Regions from separate parts of the Mesorhizobium sp. B1-1-8 genome, predicted to be linked through region 1. Evidence: predicted binding sites of a transcription regulator. Region 1 holds the regulator's gene; the other holds the start of a gene.
What was found. The regulator PhoB, encoded in region 1, activates phosphate uptake and scavenging genes when phosphate is short. The targets are predictions, from matches to a motif close to TGTCATNNANCTGTCAT.
Positions count from the first base shown of each region.

Region 1 (7,591 bases):
TCTTCGTCGGCAAGATCACCAACTGGAACGACCCGGCGATCAAGAAGCTCAACCCCAAGGTCAAGCTGCCCGACCAGGCTATTGCCGTTGTCCATCGTTCGGACGGCTCGGGCACCACGTTCAACTTCAGCTACTATCTGGCTGACGTGAACGCCGACTGGAAGTCCAAGGTCGGCGTCAACACCGCGCTCGAATGGCCGGTTGGTATCGGCGCCAAGGGCAATGAAGGCGTTGCCAACAACGTGTCGCAGACCGGCGGCGCGATCGGCTATGTCGAATATGCTTATGCCAAGCAGAACAAGCTGACCTACACCGAAATGGTGAACAAGGACGGCAAGAAGGTCGAGCCGACCGCGAAGGCGTTCTCGGCCGCGGCAGCCAATGCCGACTGGAGCTCGCAGCCGGGCTATGGCGTCATTCTCGCCAATCAGGCCGGTGCCGAATCCTGGCCGATGACGTCCGCGACCTGGATCCTTCTGTACAAGAAGCCCGCCGACGCCGCGGCCACCAGCGAAGCCCTCAAGTTCTTCGCCTGGTCCTATGCCAAGGGCGACAAGATGGCGGCTGAACTCGACTACGTTCCGATGCCCGACAAGGTCGTCAAGAGCGTCGAGGAAATGTGGAGCAAGGACATCGTCGGCAGCGACGGCAAGTCGCTCTACGCCGCCAAGTAACTCTCTTTGCCGCAGGAGGGCGCCGACGGCGCCCTCCTGCCTTCTTTCGAGCACGAGGGGCTAGATGACCACCGTTTCAGAAGCCACGCCGGCGTCGAGCACCATGCGATCCAGGGATGCGACAGTCCGGCGCTTCGCCTTCACGGATATGGTGTTCCGCGAGGCGACCCGCGTTTCCGCCGCTCTCGTCCTGCTCATCCTCGGTGGGGTTGCGATCTCGCTGTTTGCCGGCTCATGGGAGGCACTGTCGAAGTTCGGCTTCTCGTTTCTGACGACCGAGGCGTGGAACCCGGTCACCGAGAATTTCGGCGCGCTGTCGCCGATCTACGGCACTATCGTTACGTCGGCCATCGCAATTCTGATCGCGGTTCCCATCGGCATCGGCATCGCCATCTTTCTTACCGAGCTTTGCCCGAGACCGCTGCGGCGTCCAATCGGCATCGCCGTCGAGCTTCTGGCCGGCATCCCCTCGATCATCTACGGCATCTGGGGCCTGTTCGTGTTCGCGCCGTTCCTGCAGACGATGGTACAGCCCGTCATCATCAACGTTTTTCACAACGTGCCCGGGCTTTCCAGCCTGTTCGCCGGCCCGCCTTACGGCATCGGCCTGCTGACGTCGTCGCTGATCCTGGCCATCATGGTGCTGCCGTTCATCACCTCGATCACCAAGGACGTGTTCGACACGGTGCCGGCGGTGCTCAAGGAATCGGCCTACGGAATCGGCTGCACGACCTGGGAAGTCACGCGGCGGGTGGTCATTCCCTATACCCGCGTCGGCATCATGGGCGGCGTCATGCTCGGCCTCGGCCGCGCGCTCGGCGAAACCATGGCGGTCACCTTTGTCATCGGCAACGCGCACCGCATCAGCGCCTCGCTGTTCGCGCCGGCGACGACGATTTCCGCAACCATCGCCAATGAATTCACCGAGGCCGATGGCTCACTCTACACCTCTTCGCTGGTGGCGCTGGGCCTGATCCTGTTTGTCATCACGTTCCTCATCCTTGCCATCGCACGCTATATGCTGATGCGCATCGACGCCCGCACGGGAGCCTGACCGATGTCGACAGCTGAATCGCTTCATCAGAGCCGCAAGAGGAAGAATGGCGTGATGATGACGCTGTGCGTCGTCGCCGCCGGCATCGGCCTTGCCTGGCTGGCGCTGATCCTCGGCGCACTGATCTACAAGGGCCTGTCCGGCGTTTCGCTGGCCGTGTTCACCGAAATGACTCCGCCGCCCGGCGATGCCGGCGGCCTGCTCAATGCCATCTACGGCAGCGTGGTGATGACCGTCATCGGCGTCGTCGTCGGGACGCCGATCGGTGTCCTGGCCGGGACCTACATGGCCGAATACGGCCGCTTCTCGCGCCTGACGACGATCGTGCGCTTCATCAACGACATTCTGTTGTCGGCGCCCTCGATCATCATCGGCCTGTTCGTCTATGAGCTGATGGTGCGGCCGATGGGGCACTTCTCGGCAATCGCCGGCGCCGTCGCGCTGGCCATCCTGGTCATCCCGGTTGTTGTGCGCACCACCGAGGACATGCTGAATTTGGTGCCGAACGCCTTGCGCGAAGCCGGCACCGCGATCGGCGCGCCGCGCTGGGTCGTCATCCGTTCGGTTGCCTATCGCGCCGCACTTTCCGGCATCGTCACCGGCATATTGCTGGCGATCGCCCGCATCTCCGGCGAGACGGCGCCGCTGCTCTTCACGGCGCTCAACAACCAGTTCTGGTCGAGCAACCTCAACGCGCCAATGGCCAGCCTGCCGGTGACCATCTTCCAGTTCGCTCTCAGCCCCTATGAAGAATGGCAGCAACTGGCGTGGACCGGCGCACTCATAATCACCCTTACGGTTCTTGGGCTGAGCATCTTCGCCCGCAGCCTTACCGGACGCAGAGAGGACAGATGAAACCGATGTTGTCCACCGATTTGAACGTAGCCGACACGACCGTCGAGAAAGCCAAGATCGAGGTCAAGAACCTCAACTTCTATTACGGCCAGTCAAAGGCGCTGAAGGACATCAGCCTGTCCTTGCCGGAGCGCAGCGTCACCGCCTTCATCGGCCCGTCGGGCTGCGGAAAGTCGACGCTGCTGCGCGTCTTCAACCGCATCTACGAGCTCTACCCGAAGCAGACCGCCGACGGCCAGGTACTGCTCGACGGCAAAAACATCCTCGACCGCTCGCAGGACCTCAACCTGCTCAGGACCAAGATCGGCATGGTGTTCCAGAAGCCGACGCCGTTCCCGATGTCGATCTACGAGAACATCGCCTTCGGCGTCAGGCTCTATGAGAAGATCAGCAAGGCCGAAATGGACGGCCGCGTCGAGCAGGCGCTGAAACGCGCAGCGCTTTGGACCGAGGTCAAGGACAAGCTCAACGCCAGCGGCCTCAGCCTCTCGGGCGGCCAGCAGCAGCGCCTCTGCATCGCCCGCACCGTGGCGGTGAAGCCCGAGGTCATCCTGCTCGACGAGCCGGCCTCGGCGCTCGATCCGCTGTCGACCGCCAAGATCGAGGAACTGATCGACGAGTTGCAGGCCGACTACACGATCGTCATCGTCACCCACAACATGCAGCAGGCGGCGCGCGTGTCGCGGCAGACGGCGTTCATGTATCTTGGCGAACTGGTCGAGTTCGACCGGACGGAGAAGATCTTCACCTCGCCTCGCGAGAAGCGCACGCAGGACTACATCACCGGCCGCTTCGGCTGAGTTCACACGAGGACATAAATCATGGCCGAACATACTGTCGCTTCCTTCGACGAGGATCTCGGGCAGATCAGCCGGCTCATCCGTGACATGGGCGATCTTGCCGCGTCCATGGTCGGCGCCTCGACCAAGGCCCTGCTCAATTCCGACAACGCGCTCGCACAGCGCGTCGTCTCCGACGACGCCATCATGGACGCGCGCCAGCGTGAACTCGACGACCGTGCCATCACGCTCATCGCCAAGCGGCAGCCGATGGCAGACGATCTGCGCCACGTGGTCGGCTCGATCCGCATGGCCGGCGACCTCGAGCGCATCGGCGACCTGGCCAAGAACATCGCCAAGCGCGTCGGCTCGGTCGGCATCAGCGCAGCACCCCGCGATCTTTCGCATTCGATCGACTCGATGGCGCAGATGGTGCTGATCCAGGTCCAGGCCGTCATCCAGGAATATACGGCGGGCGACGCCACGGCACTCGCCACGCTGCGCAATGCCGACGAACGCATCGACGTCAAATACACGTCCGTGTTCCGTGAACTCCTGACCTACATGATGGAGGATCCGCGCAACATCACGGCTTGCACGCATCTTCTGTTTTGCGCCAAGAACCTGGAGCGCATCGGCGACCATGTCACCAACATCGCCGAGAACGCCTATTATGTGTTGACCGGCACGCAATTGCCCGCGAACCGTCCGAAGCAGGACGAGACCGCGATGTCGACACCGGCCACCTGACAACAAGGGTAACCTGCCGATGATCGCGCCGCGCATCATGGTGGTGGAGGACGAGGAGCCGCTGGGCGTGCTGCTCCGCTACAACCTCGAATCCGAAGGCTATCAGGTCGAGGTGGTGACACGAGGCGACGAAGCCGAGATCCGCCTGCAGGAGAACGTGCCCGACCTTTTGGTGCTCGACTGGATGGTGCCGGCGGTTTCCGGCATCGAGCTTTGCCGCCGCCTCAGGATGCGTCCCGAGACCGAGCGGCTGCCGATCATCATGCTGACCGCGCGGGGTGAAGAAAGCGACCGGGTGCGCGGCCTCTCGACCGGCGCCGACGACTATCTGGTCAAGCCGTTCTCGACGCCGGAATTCATGGCGCGGATCAAGGCGCTGCTGCGCCGCGCCAAGCCGGAAGTGCTGTCCAGCGTGCTCAAGGTGGGCGATATCGTGCTCGACCGCGAGTCGCACCGCGTCTACCGCAAGAAGAGCGAGATCCGGCTCGGGCCGACCGAGTTCCGGCTGCTCGAGTTCATGATGCGGCATCCCGGCCGGGTGTTCTCGCGCAGCCAGTTGCTCGACAATGTCTGGGGCGAGACGATCTATATCGACGAGCGCACGGTGGACGTGCATGTCGGGCGCCTGCGCAAGGCGGTCAACAACGGCCGCATGCCGGACGTGATCCGCACCATCCGCGGGGCGGGTTACGCGATCCGCGAGGATTGATCAGGCCACGTTCTTGCCTGCCGTGCCAGTTCGCGCCTGCACGCCCGGCGCAAAAATCTCCTGGTCGACGAAGCTCAGCGCACGCATGGCGCAGCCTTCGCGGATCAGCGGCAGTTCGTTCGGCTCGGTGTCGAAGGAGATCGATGTCGAGTGCTGGCCGCCCGCGGTCTGGGCGATCGCCTCGCGCAGCGCCGGCTCGATCAGATCGAAGGCGGCCGCGCTGACGCCGACCATGGCGACAGGTGCGGGATCGATCAGCGCGAACAGGCTGCCGAGGCCGAAGCCCAGCGCCTCGCCCGCCCGCCGATAGGCCTCGCGCTCCGGGCCGTCCTGCAGCCTCGCCTTTGCTGCGAGCGCCCGCATGTCGGCATCGCCGACATCGACCGGTTCGGCGTCCTCGCTCATCTTCATGGCGCTGCGCCAGATGGCGTAGTTGCCGGCATAGGCCTCGACGCAGCCGCGCCGCCCGCAGCGGCAGAGCGCGCCGCCCGGCCGATGGATCATATGGCCGAACTCGCCGCCCGAGGAATGCGTGCCGGTGAAAAGCTCGCCCTTCAGCACCAGGCCCATGCCGATGCCGTGCGACAACAGGATGGCGATGAAATTGTCGCGGTAGCGGTCGGGATCGCGCCATTGCAGCGCCACCGCCATCATGTTGCAGTCATTCTCCATGGTGGCCGGAATGCCGAATTCCTTCTCCAGAATGTCGGCAAAAGGGATGTCGGTCAGTGGCGTGATCGGCGACCACAGCATGGCGCGGGCATGGGAATCGGTGATGCCCTGGATGCCCATTGCGATGCGGGCGACGCTGCCGATGTCGAGGTCCGGGTCCTCCAGCCGGCGCCGGACTATGCCAACGCATTCGCCGATCAACGCGTCGCGCGATATCGTCAGCGTGTCGAGGCGCCGCTGCTCCTCGGCGACGACCTGGCCCGTATAGTCGATGACGGCGACCGAGAGGAAATTCAGCGACAGCACCACGGTCACTACCGCGGCGGCTTCCGGATTGAGGGCAAGGCCGACCTGAGGCCGCCCGCGCTTCAGCGAAGCGGTCTCGCTGGACTTGCTCTCGGCAAGAATGCCTTCCTGGATCAGGTCGGCGGAGATTGCCGAAATGGTCGAGTGGCTCAGCCCCGTGGTGGCGGCGATCTCCGTCCGCGACGGCTGGCCGACCCGGCGCACGGCCGAAATCACCATGCCGCGGTTGCGCCGGCGCAGATCGTCGTGGCGGATTCCGACCGACATGGCTTCGCATTTCCTCCCGGTCATCGCGGCCTTGTGATGATGCATGGGCCGTCGGCGATGCGCCAGCGGTTCAGTTTTGTTGGAAAACCGCCGAACCGCAGTAGTTTTTTGTTTTTGCTCCAGGATAGTGGCAGAAGCCAGTAGAGCTGTCATTATTTATTGCGGCACTCGAAAAAAGTTTCGAGCCGATCAGAAACCATCAGAATCGCAGTTGACAGGGCTATTGCCCCGGGTCAGTATTTTTTTTGAGGCTCGAAAAAAGCCTCTGTGCCGGCCTACGGGCCAGTCTGGTCGCGCCGCACAGGGCGCAGGGAGGAATATCATGAAGAAATTCGCAGCCGCCATACTGGCGGGTGTTGCCATGTCGCTGACGTTGGCGTCGGTCGCCGAGGCGAAGGACAAGGTGATCGGCGTTTCGTGGTCGAACTTCCAGGAAGAGCGCTGGAAGACGGATGAAGCGGCGATGAAGGCGGCCATCGAGGCCGCCGGCGACAAGTATATTTCCGCCGACGCGCAGTCCAATCCGGGCAAGCAGCTGACCGACGTCGAAAGCCTGATCTCGCAGGGCGCCAATGCGCTGATCATCCTGGCACAGGATGCCTCGGCAATCGGCCCGGCGGTGCAGAAGGCGCTCGACGAGGGCATCCCGGTGGTCGGCTATGATCGCCTGATCGAAAACAAGGATGTGTTCTACCTGACCTTCGACAACAAGGAAGTCGGACGCATGCAGGCCCGCGAGGTGTTCAAGGTCAAGCCGGAAGGCAACTACGTCTTCATCAAGGGCTCGGGCGCCGATCCGAACGCCGATTTCCTGTTCGCGGGCTCGATGGAAGTGCTGAAGGCGGCAATGGACAGCGGCAAGATCAAGAATGTCGGCGAGGCCTATACCGACGGCTGGCTGCCGGCCAATGCGCAGAAGAACATGGAGCAGTTCCTGACCGCCAACGACAACAAGGTCGACGCGGTGGTGGCGGCCAATGACGGCACCGCCGGCGGCGTTGTCGCGGCGCTGACGGCACAGGGTCTTGCCGGCACGGTGCCGGTGTCGGGCCAGGACGGCGACCACGCGGCGCTGAACCGCATCGCGCTCGGCACCCAGACCGTGTCGGTGTGGAAGGATGCGCGCGAGCTCGGCAAGAACGCCGCCGAGATCGCCTCGCAGCTCGCCGACGGCAAGAAGATGGCCGACATCGCCGGCGCCAAGGACTTCACGACGCCCGGCGGCAACACCGTCAAGTCGCTGTTCCTGACCCCGGTCGCCATCACCAAGGACAACCTCAACGTCGTCATCGACGCCGGCTGGATCAAGAAGGACGAGGTCTGCGCGGGCGTTGCCGCCGGCAGCGTCGCCGTCTGCAACTAAGTCGGTTAATCCCGATCGATCTCGACGCCGCGGCCTGAAAACCGCGGCGTTTTCTCAAAAAATTGTATTTCTGCGTACGGCCGATAGCTTCTAGGCTGTGGTCCGGCATCCGCGTCAGACGGCAAGCCGCTGGGAGGAAACCATGACCGATACGACGTCCAC
Region 1 covers NZ_CP083956.1:1,304,591-1,312,181, forward strand. The annotation lists gene pstS (phosphate ABC transporter substrate-binding protein PstS) at 1-674, shown strand, start outside; gene pstC (phosphate ABC transporter permease subunit PstC) at 739-1,728, shown strand; gene pstA (phosphate ABC transporter permease PstA) at 1,732-2,583, shown strand; gene pstB (phosphate ABC transporter ATP-binding protein PstB) at 2,580-3,383, shown strand; gene phoU (phosphate signaling complex protein PhoU) at 3,405-4,112, shown strand; gene phoB (phosphate regulon transcriptional regulator PhoB) at 4,132-4,821, shown strand; gene FJ974_RS06465 (ROK family protein) at 4,822-6,066, opposite strand; gene xylF (D-xylose ABC transporter substrate-binding protein) at 6,389-7,429, shown strand; gene FJ974_RS06475 (sugar ABC transporter permease) at 7,572-7,591, shown strand, end outside.

Region 2 (7,591 bases), 2.7 Mb from region 1:
TCCAGAGATTCCCTGGAAACAGATTCGTGGGATAAGGCGACATCCTGCGTCACAAGACCTCCGACGTGATTGTCTGGGCCGTGGTGGTTGACAGTTTGCCGCCATTGCGTCTTGCCGTTGAGCGCATGCTCGATGCAACTGAGCGCCAGTTGCGCAAGTAACCGGTTTTTTCCGCGCCGCCTCGACCGTGTTCCAAAATACCGCTTGCAATACGCAATCAGTCGAGTTACCCATTAACCACTTGCAAATTACAACTGGTTTAGGAGGCAATCGTGTCCAAGCTGCGTGTCAATGCTTTCACCCTGTCGCTCGACGGTTTCGGCGCCGGGCCCCATCAGAGTCTCAACACACCCCTGGGCGTCGGTGGCGAAAATCTGCACAAATGGATGATCAAGACCCGCTCGTTCCATCAGATGATCGGCAAGGATGGCGGGACCACGGATACGGACGAGGCATTCGCGGCGCGCAGCTTCGAGAATGTCGGCGCCTGGATTCTCGGCCGCAACATGTTCGGGCCGATCCGCGGCGAGTGGCCGGATGACAGCTGGAAGGGCTGGTGGGGCAACAACCCGCCCTATCATGTGCCGACCTTTGTGCTGACGCATTACAAGCGCGATCCCATCGTGATGGAAGGCGGCACGACCTTTTATTTCGTCACCGACGGCATCCATTCGGCTCTCGAACAGGCGAAGGCAGCGGCCGGCGGCAAGGATGTGCGGGTTGGCGGCGGCGTTTCGACGGTCAGGCAGTATCTGCAAGAGCAGCTTATCGACGAGATGCATCTGGCGATCTCGCCGCTGCTGCTCGGCTCCGGCGAGCACCTTTTCGCCGGCCTCGACATGCTCAAGCTCGGCTATCAATGCACCGAACAGGTTGCCACGACCGATGCCACGCATGTCATCATCAAGCGCAAATCCTGAGGCCGACGGGAGATCGCCGGAACGCGGATTTGCCGCGTTCCGGCTTTTTGCTCAGCCCTTGGGCAGATAGGAAATCGTCCCGGCCAGGTCGGTGTCGTCGATCAGCTGAAAGCGGCTGTCGCTGCCGGCCTGACGCGCAGCGACGTAGGGCGCGTATTGCGGATCGGTGGTGAAGGATTCCGCCGCCTTTGCCGACGGAAATGTCATCAGGGCAATCAGGCTGGTGTCGAGCGGCTTGCCCTCGAGCGTCTTCACATTGCCGCTGCGCGCCAGATAGCGGCCGCCATGCTTGTGCACCAGATCGTGCACCGAGGCCGCGTAAGCCGGCACCCATTTGTCGTCCTTCACCTTGATGTCGGCAATCACATACACAGTCACGGTCGTAAGTCTCCATTGTTGTTCGGCACCGAAAAGCCCGGTGACGTGACCGCTGCCTCCCACGACAACGCCGGACCGCTCCAGTCACCGATCTGTACCGGGCATGCCGGTACAGCTTCTGTACTGGCTGCAGGGGCGGTTAGCGCCTATGGTTCGGCTCAACGACGGGGGCCAACAGATGACGCAAGCCGGATACAAGCAGTTTTGCCCGCTCTCGATGGCAGCGGAACTCTTATGCACGCGCTGGACGATGGTGCTGCTGCGCGAGCTGGTGGCGGGATCGACGCGCTTCAACGACCTGCGCCGCGGCGTCCCCAAAATGTCGCCGACGCTGCTGTCGCAGCGGCTGAAGGAACTCGAGACCGCCGGCATCGTCGAACGGGCGGAGCTGGCGACTGAGAAGGGCATTTTCGAATACCGGCTCACCGAAGCCGGCAAGGATTTGCGCCCGGTGGTCGAGGCGATGGGGTTCTGGGGTCAAAAATGGGTGGAAGCCAGGCTGTCGCTCAAGAACCTCGATCCGTCGCTCTTGATGTGGGACATGCGCCGCAACCTGAACCCCAGTCCGCTGCCCGATGGACGCACGGTGATACAGTTTTTGTATCACGACCTGCCGGCGTCGAAACGATCGTGGTGGCTGATCGTCGAAAAGCACGGCGAGGTCGACCTTTGCTGGTACGATCCGGGATTCGAGGTCGATCTCTATGTCTCGACCGACCTGTGCACCATGACGTCGATCTGGATGGGGCTGACGACGGTCCACAAGGAGCGCGACAAAGTGGCGCTGACGGGAGACCTCGACATCGCAGCCAAGATGCAGACGTGGCTCGGCCTCAGCCCGTTCGCGGTCATGCCGAAACGGGCTGCCGCATAATCGGCGTCAGTATTTCGCCGGCACGTAGAGCTCGCGCGGCAGCACCTGGCGCTCATATTCCGGATTGAAGACGCGTTCCGGCAGCGTGATCTCCTCATGCGGAACCTCCTCGTAAGGCATCTGCTGCAGCAGGTGGTCGATGCAGTTCAGCCGCGCCCGCTTCTTGTCGTTGCCTTCGACGATGAACCACGGCGCCTCCGGAATGTTGGTGCGGGCAAAAGTCTCTTCCTTGGCCTTGGTGTACTGCTCCCAGCGCACGCGCGACTGCAGGTCCATCGGCGACAGCTTCCACTGCTTCATCGGATCATGGATGCGCATAAGGAAGCGCATCTGCTGCTCCTCGTCGGTGATCGAGAACCAGTATTTCACCAGCGTGACGCCGGAGCGCACCAGCATGCGCTCGAATTCCGGCACGTCATGGAAGAACTCTTCCACCTGATCCGGGGTGGCGAAACCCATCACCCTCTCGACGCCGGAGCGGTTGTACCAGGAGCGGTCGAACAGCACGATCTCGCCGCCGGCCGGCAGATGCGGCACATAGCGCTGGAAATACCATTGCGACTTCTCGCGCTCTGTCGGCGCCGGCAGCGCCACGACGCGGCAGATACGCGGGTTGAGGCGCTGGGTGATGCGCTTGATGACGCCGCCCTTGCCGGCGGAGTCGCGGCCCTCGAAGATCACCACCAGCTTCTTCTTGTGATAGGCGACCCAGGACTGCAGCTTGATCAGTTCCGATTGCAGCCTCAGCAGGTCGCGGAAATATTGCATGCGCTCGATCGAAGGCGGATGCGACTGCTTGTAGATCTTGGCGATCTCCAGCGACAGCGCCGGCTCCGACAGCTCCAGCTCATAGTCCTCGTCGAGCGTGTCGGCGAGTTCCGCTTCCAGCCAGTCCTTGGCCCCGGAATTCGGTTTGGTCTCGTTCATCTCTGATGCTCCGCGTGCCAGCCTGCCTCTGTCGGGAGGACGGTGCGCCGCGGCGACGGGCACCCGTCCTGAGCCGACTTCAATATAGACCGGCGGTGACGGTTTTATTGCAGGAAATCGCTGCCGGCATCGCTGCCGCCCGGCCATGCGATGTGATTGGGCCACGGTTCCGCGGGGGGCGACAAGACGCGGCAATTGTCCTACAAATACTTGTCTCATTCCGACCCCGCCGATGGCGGCGCGTCCCTTCAACGAAATCGCGAGGACCGACATGGAATACCGCACGCTTGGCCGTTCCGGCCTGAAGGTTTCGACACTGACGCTCTGCACCATGACGTTCGGCGGGGCGGGCCCGTTCGCGGCCGTCGGCAATTCCGATCTCTCGGAAGCCAGGCGCATCATCGATACCTGCATCGATGCCGGCATCAACCTCATCGACACCGCCAATGTCTATTCGAACGGCCTGTCGGAAGAGATCATCGGCGAGGCGCTCGGCGGCAAGCGCAAGAACGACGTGCTGATCGCCTCGAAGGCGCGCATGCGGATCGGTACCGGACCCAATGACGAAGGCCTGTCGCGCCATCATCTGATCCGCGAATGCGAGATGAGCCTGAGGCGGCTGAAGACCGACGTCATCGACATCTATTTCCTGCATGAATGGGATGGCCTCACGCCGCTCGAGGAGACGATCGCGGCTCTCGACACTTTGGTCGGCCAGGGCAAGGTGCGCTATGTCGGCTGCTCCAACTATTCCGGCTGGCAGGTGATGAAGGCGCTGGCGATCAGCGACAGCCGCCATCAGCCGCGCTTCGTCACCCAGCAGATCCACTACACGCTGGAGGCGCGCGAGGCCGAATACGAATTGCTGCCGATCTCGGTCGACCAGGGCCTCGGCGTGCTGGTGTGGAGTCCGCTTGCCGGCGGGCTGCTCTCGGGAAAATACCGCCGCGACAGCCCGACCGCGCGCCAGCTCGCCGGCTGGTCGGAACCGCCGATCCGCGACGAGGACCGGCTGTGGCGGATCGTCGATCAACTGGTCGAGATCGGCAGCGCACGGGGTGTGTCCGCAGCGCAGGTGGCATTGGCCTGGCTGCTCGGCCGCCCTGCCGTCAGTTCGCTGGTGATCGGCGCCCGCAACGAAGCCCAGCTCAAGGACAATCTTGCCGCGGCTGCCCTGGCGCTGACCACCGAGGAGCGACAGCAACTTGACGCCGTCAGCCGGCCGCCGGTGCTCTATCCCTACTGGCACCAGCAATTCACGGCCAGGGACCGCTTCGGCCGGGCCGATCTGGTGCTCGACCGCAGCGACATCTGAGAGCCCGCGATAAAACGCCAGATTTCGGGGTCTGGTTTAATCTGGCCGCTGAGCGCGAAATATTTGTAGAGGACGAGCAGCGTCGGCGAAGCGCTCACGGTCGGCCGGCATGTTGAAATGCCGGAATTTGTCGAGCTTCATCAGCACGGCGTTCGCGTTGTCGGCGCGAATTGGCCGGTCCTTGACGATCGAGGGAACGTCCGGGCACCCCCGTGACGTCGCCGAATTCGAGGTCGACAAGCAGGCCGGGATCGAAGTAGCGGGCGAATTCCTTGAGATCGTAATAATACATGCTGGGCGAAAACGGCAGCCGGTTGACGGGTACCGCGGCCGGACTCGGGACGAACGGTTCCTCCAGCTTGTTGTAGTAATTCACCCGGTCGCGGACCGATTTATCGGACAGCCGCGCCTGCTGCAGCCGGCTGGTCAGCCGACTGCGGAAAAAGGCCTGAGGAGCAGCGTCGCGCGCGAAATTGCGCGCATAGTAGAACGCCTTTGCGGCGGTGCGTGAAATCGTGGCCATGCGTTAATTGATTCAGAAACCCAATCAACGGTTCTTTGAACCGTACCCCGGCGCTCCCTACACCATTGTGCCAGCCAACTTGCAAGCCTGGATCGCGCGGGCCGATCGATCCCATGCACGCCGATCGCGTCGCGATGCTTGTTGTGTTTGCCGTCCAATGCACCTAGGCAGGGCCAAGCACAATGAAAGGAAGCGATATGGCGCGAGCACCGAACTACGATCAGGAACGTAAGGAGCGCGATCGGCTGAAGGCGGCGAAGAAGGCCGAGAAGCTGGCGGCCAAGGTCGCAGCCAGGGAGCGTTCGAAACCCGAAGACAAGACCAACGCCGAAGGGGAAACGGCCAAGTAGCCCGGCCGCCTGCCGGCGATCGGCCGGCCCCGAAATAGCGCTGCCAGAACGGTTCGGTGAGACCCTATCCGGGACCGAACCGTGCTAAAGCACGTCGCGTGAAAAAGATTCACGCAACATGCTTTAGGTCTTTGTTGTTAAGCAGTCTTTGTCCCGAAACCGCTGCACACTTTCGGGCTTTAGGCAGGCGCCTTGTCGCTGACGAAGACGTTCCCTTCACGAGCAGCGGCGATGAAGGCGCGCCTGGCAATCATCGCCGGCTTGTCGCCGGCGAGAGCATCGTGGCAGGCCTGCAACGCTTCGCGATGCCTAGGACCGCGCTTGCCGGGCCAGCTGTTGAGCAGATAATCCGACGCCTCGCGAGCCGTACGCAAAAGCTGGTTGGCCCCGCCCGTGGCCGACTTCACGGTCACGGGTACTTCAAACCGATTGTTTTCCATCGCCGCTCTTACGCCATCGGCGCCGGCGAAGCGAGGCCCTAAAACCGCCTTCGCTCACAATCAGGCGGCGACGACCGCAAAGCCCCTGGCGCGCAAGCCGCGACGGTCATCGCGCAGCGAAGCGACCAGCCGGTCGCGGCTGCCGGCGATATGGGCCGAGAGCAATCGCGCAGCGCCGTCGGCGTCGCCGGCCCTGACGGCTGCCAGGATGGCGTGATGCTCGGCCCAGGCGCGGCCAAGCGCCCGCTCGTCGCGCACTTCCAGCCAGCGGGCGCGCGACAGCCTGGTCATCGCATCGCGCACGGCTCTCAGCAGAAACTCGTTGCCCGACAATCTGGCCAGCTCGATGTGGAAATCCATGCCGACGCGATGCCATTCCTCGCGCGGCGTGTCGGCGTCGCAGGAGTCGAGCATCGCCGCAATCACCTCGACGGCGCTGCGGTCCTCGAGCGCCGCGGTCAGCCGGACCGCCGCGACCTCGACCGCCTCGCGGTAGACCGCGATCTGCGCCAATTCGGCAAGGTTGATCGGCGCCACCGTCCAGCCGCGGCCGTCGCGGCCGACCAATCCTTCCGTCTCCAGGCGCAGCAGCGCTGCCCTGACCGGCGTGCGCGAGGCGCCGAAGCGGCTTTCGATCCAGCGTTCGGTCAGCCGCTCGCCCGGGCCGATTTCCAGACCGAGGATCATCTCGCGAAGCTGCCTTTCGACGTTCTGCATCTGCGACATTGTCGTTCCGCTTTTCGGAGCCGCATTGACAGCGGCCGGGTTGGGGGTCCATGACGGATACCGATTTGGTATCCCAAAACGGTATCCGGAACAATCCCGGATGTCCGGGGCAGGCAGGAAATGGCTGAGAGCGGCGCGGAACAGAGCGATTACAACATCCACTGGCGGCGCAACCTCGCCGTCTGCTTCGCCGGCTCGTTCAGCATATTGATTGCCATGACGCTGCTGCTGCCTTTCCTGCCGCTCTACGTCGAACAGCTTGGCGCCGTGGGCCATGCGGCGATCGTGCAGTGGTCGGGCATCGCCTATGGCGCGACCTTCTTTGCCGCGGCGCTGGTGGCGCCGCTGTGGGGCCGGCTCGGCGACCGCTATGGCCGCAAGCTGATGCTGGTGCGCGCCAGCTTCGGCATGGCGATCTGCATGTCGCTGACCGGCATGGTCGGGTCGGTCTGGCAATTGGTGCTGCTGAGACTGCTGATCGGCTTTGCCGGAGGCTATTCCTCGGGATCGACCATCCTTGTCGCCATGCAGACGCCGAAGGATCGCTCGGGCTGGGCGCTCGGCGTGCTGTCGGCGGGCATCACGGCCGGGTCGCTGGTTGGGCCGCTGCTCGGCGGAGCCTTGCCGCCGGCAATCGGCATTCGCGCCACCTTCCTGCTCTCCGGTGGCGCCATCTTTCTTGCCTTCCTGGCGACGACCTTGCTAATCAAGGAAAACCCGCATCCGCCAGCGGCGGAAGCCGCTTCCAATCCAAGGCCGAAAAGCGGCTGGTCGCAGATCCCCGACAAGCGTCCGGTCGTCGCCATGCTGACAACCGGCATGCTGCTCGCCTTCGCCACCATGTCGATCGAGCCGATCATCACCGTCTATGTGCAGCAGTTGATCGAGAACCAGAGCCGGGTGACGATGGTTGCCGGCGTGGTGATGTCGGCGGCTGCGCTCGGCACCATCCTGTCGGCGTCATGGCTTGGCAAACTCGCCGACCGTGTCGGCCACTGGAATGTCGTGGTCGGCGCGCTGGCCGTGTCGGCATTGCTGCTTGTTCCACAAGCTTTCGTCACCGAAGGCTGGCAGTTGATCGGGCTGCGGTTCCTAATGGGCCTGGCGCTTGGCGGCCTGCTGCCCTGTATCACCAGCG
Region 2 covers NZ_CP083956.1:3,970,596-3,978,186, forward strand. The annotation lists gene FJ974_RS19355 (DUF86 domain-containing protein) at 1-91, shown strand, start outside; gene FJ974_RS19360 (dihydrofolate reductase family protein) at 273-920, shown strand; gene FJ974_RS19365 (DUF1330 domain-containing protein) at 972-1,298, opposite strand; gene FJ974_RS19370 (winged helix-turn-helix transcriptional regulator) at 1,477-2,172, shown strand; gene ppk2 (polyphosphate kinase 2) at 2,179-3,099, opposite strand; gene FJ974_RS19380 (aldo/keto reductase) at 3,371-4,414, shown strand; gene FJ974_RS19385 (hypothetical protein) at 4,509-4,937, opposite strand; gene FJ974_RS19390 (hypothetical protein) at 5,135-5,287, shown strand; gene FJ974_RS19395 (DUF982 domain-containing protein) at 5,467-5,700, opposite strand; gene FJ974_RS19400 (GntR family transcriptional regulator) at 5,788-6,453, opposite strand; gene FJ974_RS19405 (multidrug efflux MFS transporter) at 6,574-7,591, shown strand, end outside.
Region 2: a site for PhoB is predicted at 3,195-3,211, ahead of ppk2 (polyphosphate kinase 2). Genes of this name have one in related genera too.